2 regions of the Lacticaseibacillus jixiensis genome follow, and region 1 is predicted to be linked to the other one. Evidence: predicted binding sites of a transcription regulator. Region 1 holds the regulator's gene; the other holds the start of a gene.
The links. Region 1 encodes LexA, which represses DNA repair genes until DNA is damaged. Its sites were predicted from a motif close to CNAACANNTGTTNG; they were not measured.
Positions count from the first base shown of each region.

Region 2: the regulator LexA is predicted to act here: its motif matches at 1,527-1,540, upstream of recA (recombinase RecA).

Region 1 is NZ_BAAFPR010000008.1:89,184-92,313, reverse strand. Features, by position in the region: gene ACGG90_RS07050 (hypothetical protein) at 1-1,335, shown strand, start outside; gene lexA (transcriptional repressor LexA) at 1,403-2,029, opposite strand; gene ACGG90_RS07040 (hypothetical protein) at 2,195-2,668, opposite strand; gene ACGG90_RS07035 (AI-2E family transporter) at 2,665-3,130, opposite strand, start outside.
Region 2 is NZ_BAAFPR010000003.1:49,852-52,981, forward strand. Features, by position in the region: gene ACGG90_RS02660 (MarR family winged helix-turn-helix transcriptional regulator) at 139-555, shown strand; gene ACGG90_RS02665 (NmrA family NAD(P)-binding protein) at 548-1,420, shown strand; gene recA (recombinase RecA) at 1,578-2,795, shown strand.

The DNA.
Region 1 (3,130 bases):
TACTTGCGCTACCACCTCGGCTTTGGCGAATACGCGATCTTGCCGAAGTTGACCTTGCGGATTTGGCAAGTCAGTGCCCAAGCCAATGGCCAATACACTGCCACCACAGTGTTTAACCAAACCGTTGACTCGCGTTATGAAGACGGCTGGACCTTGCATGCCCTAGCCGAATTTCGCTATGTCCCAGATCATTCTGGTTGGTATGCTTATCAATACAACGCTTCAACTGTTTATGATCGCGAAGATCCTCACCGCCCAGTCGCTTCCAGGCTCAATTGGTTTGCGGCAACCACTTCAGCCACCAGCTTAACGCTGAACACCCCGCAACACATGCTATATGGCCAACAAGTCCCGATCAAAGCGACCATTACACCGCTAGAGGCGACTGACCCGATCAAATGGCTGCCGGCAAGCGGCTTCAGCCTCACTGCTGCGACTGACAATACAGCCACGTTAACGGCGCCGCCTGACAATTTGGTCAACACCAATATCAATAACCCAGGCTTCAGTCGCGTCATGGCCGCGCAAGCCGGCAAGATCACTACCACCAAGACGATTTGGCTCGGCGGGCTGCAGGCTTATGCCGGCCCATACGACAATATCCCTGCCAGTGGTTTACACTTCGCCCCGGCGAGTTTAAGCTTAATGAACTTGCCGCCTGGTAATTGGCGTTATCACTGGGAGCTGGTTGACACGTATCGCGCCGCTGATGGCAGTATGCAGGCTAACCTCAACAATATTTTGTCGCTGAACAACTTCGGCGATGTGCAAAACGCTGAAGGCGAAACCGCTAAGCTCACTGACTTCGCCGTGGCTTTTACCATCAGCAAAACCGGCGGCTTGCTGCAGGCCATGATGGCCAGCGCGACCCCCAAAGCCATCCGACTGAAACTCGATCCGGTGTCAGGCGGCAACTCGCTGTATACGAATTTCGCGTCGATCGCCATTTCGCCGCCTTTAGGCACCTTGGCGCTGAAGCAGGTCCCGACAGCTTTTGCGTGGCAGTATTCGGCGTTGGAGCTTTACGATCATCTCACCAAAACCGTTTCGGCCAGTGGCAGCTTGATCGTTGAAGACACGCGCACAAACGGCAGCTGGCAGTTAACAGCGGCGCTATCGCCAACGGATTTTCCATTCGCTTTGACTTTGAATGACTTCAACAAACAACTGTCTAGCACCCCGACAATTTTGGCGACTGGCGGCAGCGCTGGCTTATCAATATCCCATCCGCAAGCAACACTTACCCCCAAACCAGTGATCACCAGCACCGATTCCCAACAAGCCACGATCACATGGACCTTAACGCAAACGTTCCCTAGTGCGCCACTGTCGTAAACCAACCTCAAAAAAGCGCTGCACCACAATTTGTTGAAAAAATTGTGGTGCAGCGCTTTTAATTGAGCTATTCAAGTACTGGGCGATACAAGCTGACCACGACCCCTAAAATCGTGACGGTATCAAAGTACATATCCGCCATGTCGTCATTTTCAGGATGCAGCCGCACGCGCCCGTCTTCCTTATAGAAGCGCTTGACGGTGGCTTCAGACTCTTCGGTCATGGCCACGATCACTTGCCCGTTCTCAGCAGTTTGCTGCTTCTTGACGATGATCTGATCACCATCTAAGATGCCCATCTTGATCATGGAATTGCCTGAAACCCGCAACATGAACAAATCTTCGGCATCATAGGCCAAATCGTCTGGCACTGGGAAGTAATCATCAATATTCTGCACCGCGGTAATCGGCACGCCGGCAGCAACCGTACCGACGATCGGGATCCCATCTTCGCCGACGCCAATGTATTCACGCCCGGCAGGCGTCAACAACAACGTCCGCGGCTTGGCAGGGTCCTTTGCGATCAAGCCGGCATCTTCCATCCGCTTAAGATAAGATGCCACCGTACTGGAACTGGATAACCCCACTGCCGCGCCGATTTCACGCACAGTTGGCGGGAAACTTCGCTCCTTAGTGGTATGGTAGATCGTCTCTAAGATTTGTTTGAAACGTGTCTCATTAACTGTGGTGCGCAAAGTCGCCCACTCCTTTCGTATCTGGGGAAAGCCAAAAATTTGTTTGGCCTGTGATTACCTTAAGATTACCAAAACAAACACCCGTTTGCAAGCAAAATCTGCAGCTTACGCCGTGCATCCTGCGGCGGTAACCGTCGTCTTGCGCTCACTCACATCGCCAAGCCATCATTGCACATGTTGAATGGCAATTTCGACACTTTGCGGCACCCGCGGGCGCAAAGTGCTGATCATCGTTTCTAAATCAGTGCGGAAAGTCAATCGAACGAACCGCCGCGGGTTCAAGCTGAAAATCGCCAGCACCATTTGCCGGCCATTCGGCATTTCTAACGGCGTCAAGGTGATGCCTGAAAGTTTGGTGTAGGGGATCACGCGCGAGAACACCCCAGTGGCGATCACGCGCGTTGGGGTGATCCCTGAATTGCCAGCCATCAAGACCAACGTGATCGTTCCGGCAGCAAACACGATATACAACAAGTGATCACTGCCGCTTGAAACAAACACTGAACCAAGCAAGGCCGCGAAGAACACTTGAAACATGGAATACCCGCCGCGCATGTCGATCTTGCTTTGCCAGTAGATGACATAGCCACCCATGCTCAGCAAGGCGATATCTGAAATAAGAAATAAGAGTTCGATCATGATAGATTCCTTTCCTGCGGTACATCAGTTTCTTCATTATACAGCCCAGACGCCTGGCGATACCAGGAGAAGAAGCGCGTCACGACGATTTTCAAGACGGCAAAGCCGGGAATGCCTAAGATCACCCCGGCCAAGCCGAATAAATTACCGGCTGTCAGCAACACGATCACAATGGTCACCGGATGCATCGCCAACTTCGAACCCATCACCAACGGCGATAACACCTGGGTTTCGATCAGCCATTCAATGAAGAATGTCACGATCACCGCGATCAGCATCGACGGGCCGCTCATTGCCCCAACGATCAACGCCGGGATCATCGCCAACGCCGATCCGAAATATGGGATCAAATTCAATGGCCCCGCGATCAGCCCCAACACCAACGCAAACTTCAACCCGATCACCGAAAAGCCCGTCATGAAGATAATCGCCACGGCCATGGCCACGGTAAGCTGGCCTTGC
Region 2 (3,130 bases), on a different contig from region 1:
GTGAAACAATTGCGATAAGCCCCGCCATCACTGGGATCGACCGCCATCGTCTGCAAATGGCGGTGATTTTGTGGTTGACGAAAGTGATGCGCCAGCCATATAGTTAGTACACTAACCAAGCTATTAAAGGAGTTCATCATGCCCGATATCGGATACTTATTGATCAATCACGCCAAGCGCTTAAAAGCCGCGCAAACGCATGCTTTAGAAACCAGCAACATTACCGTCAGCCAGTGGGCCCTATTAGCTGCTTTGGCCCGCACCACCAGCGCCACTGCCGCCGAATTAGCTGCGGCTTTGGATATGGACAAGCCTACCATGTCTGGGATCGTGTCGCGCCTGGTCGCCAAGAAAATGATCAGCAAGTCGCCTAAGCCCTCTGATCGCCGCGCGTCGCTGTTGAAACTGACTGAATTAGGCCGCAAAACTTATACCCAATGCGCCCAAATCGCCCAACAAACTGCGGCGACTTATCTCGCCGCGTTGACGCCTACGCAACAAGCTCAGTTGCAGGATTTGCTCACTCAATTGGAAGAAGGCCACGAACATGCCTAAAGTATTGGTCCTCGGCAGCACTGGCAACATTGGCTGGCCGTTAGTGCAATTACTGCAACAAGATCCTGACGTCAGCGTTATCGCCGGCGTCCATCACCACCCCACTGCGGCTATGCATGCATTAGGCGTGGACACGGTGCCTTTTGACTTCTTGGATCCAACGACCTTCAATCCGGCGCTGGCAGAAGTCGATGAGCTGTTCTTCGTGCGGCCGCCGCAACTGGCTGATCCGCAACACGATATGCTGCCGTTTCTCAAGGCGGTGCAGCTGCATCACCTGCGCCAAGTCGTGTTCGTGTCGCTGCAAGGCGTTGAGAAGAACCCGATGGTGCCTCACCGCAAAATCGAGAAAATGATCGTTGACCTTGATCTGCCGCACACCTTCTTGCGCCCCAGCTTCTTCATGCAGAATCTGATCACCTCCCATGGCCAAGACTTGCTTGAGCATCACGACTTGTTCATTCCGGCTGGCAGCGCCAAAACCAGCTTCATTGATTGCCAAGACATCGCCGCGTGTGCCCAAGTGGTGCTTAAAGATCCTCAATACCTCGGCCAAGCGCTGACATTGACTGGCAGTCAAGCCTTGACCTACCAACAAGTGGCTGCGATCATGACCCAGCAGTTGGGCTTTGAGATCACCTACTCCAAACCAGGCTTATTGCGGTTTCGCCGGGCCATGCTCAAGCGCGGCATCGCCAAGGAATTCGTCAACGTGATGGTGATGTTATATGTGATCACCCGCTTAGGTAATGCCAAAACCACCACTGATACCTTAAGCCAGGTGCTGCATCGCGCGCCAACCACCTTCGCGCAATTCGTCGCGCACGACGTCGTGCCGTATTTTGCCGCCCACTCCGCTCAGTAGTTCTGCGTCTGTTTCACGTGAAACAATGTTGCCGTTTTCCCGAGTTAAATGTTTCTGGTAAAATTATGACGTATACAGATATTAAGTAGAAAAAGCTTGCGCTAACGAAACGTTTGTTCGATAATAGACATAGGACATTCATTCCAGGAGGGATAACATGGCAGCTAAAAACACCAATTCGCGTGAGAACGTCAAGGAACTGACTGACGACGCAGAACGCCAAGCCGCGCTGGACAAGGCGCTAAAGAAGATCAGCAAAGAATTCGGCGACGGCGCCGTTATGAGGATGGGCGAGAAGGCCTTAACCAACGTCGACGTCATCTCCAGCGGTATTCTGTCGCTGGACGCCGCACTTGGCGTCGGCGGCTTCCCACGCGGCCGGATCGTCGAGATCTACGGCCCAGAATCTTCTGGTAAAACCACTATCGCTTTGCAGGCGGTCGCTTCAGTCCAGAAGAACGGCGGGATCGCCGCTTATGTCGACGCGGAAAACGCGATGGATCCAACCTACGCGCAGGCCTTAGGCGTCAACATCGATGAATTGCTGTTATCCCAACCGGATACCGGCGAACAAGGCTTGGCGATCACCGATGCCTTGGTTTCATCAGGCGCTGTGCAAATCGTCGTCGTCGACTCGGTTGCCGCCCTCACCCCGAAGGCCGAAATCGATGGTGAAATCGGCGACCAGTTCGTGGGCTTGCAAGCGCGGATGATGAGCCAAGCCTTGCGTAAGCTCACCGCCCAGATCTTCAAGTCACAAACGATTGTCATTTTCATCAACCAGATCCGTGAAAAGGTCGGCGTGATGTTTGGTAACCCTGAAACCACCCCAGGCGGCCGCGCGTTGAAGTTCTACGCGACGATCCGCTTGGAAGTCCGCGGTACCAAGCAAGTTAAAGTCGCCGGCGAAGACGACCCAATCGGCAAAACCACCACGATCAAAGTCGTGAAGAACAAGGTCGCACCGCCGTTTAAGAAGGTCGAAACCACCATGACTTACGGCCACGGGATCGAACCGGTGGACGATATGCTGAACTTAGCAGTCGAACACGAACTGATCAAGAAGTCCGGTTCATGGTACAGCTACAACGACGAACGGCTTGGCCAAGGTGCGCCTAACGCGGTGAACTACTTGCGCGAGCACCCAGACATGCTCGACGAAATCACTGCCAAGATGCGCCACTTGCTCTTTGACCCAGTTGAAGAAGACCAAGCCGACGACACCAAGGATAAGCCAACGATTAAGCCGCAAGCCAAGCAGCCTGCTAGTGGTGTTGAAGACACGCCAGATGAACCGGTGACGATCGCCGGCGATGACGCTGATGATTCAACTGATGATGGCAACAACGGCGACGGCCCGATCCAATTAGTTTAATCTGTTGAATATGGAAGCATCCTACGCTTGAGTGTAGGATGCTTTTTTCGTAGTCAAAGCGAAACGGTAGGGTCCGGACAGGTTTTGCTTCGGCGCGTGGGGGCAACGAGTCGGCGCAGGCAGTGCGGCCGGTTCCAACCACGCTGAGGGGCGCGTGTTTTCCACCTAAGAATTGAGCCAGGCGCTCGCTGCGCTCACCTTGCCTGTCTCAATTCTTGCCGCGATCAGCACAACAAGCCAAGCACAGCCCGCTTGGCTTGTTGTGCTGATCGTTTCACGGCCTGACCGACTTGTTGCCCCCACGCCCCTACGCAAAACCCGTCCTACATTGTTGG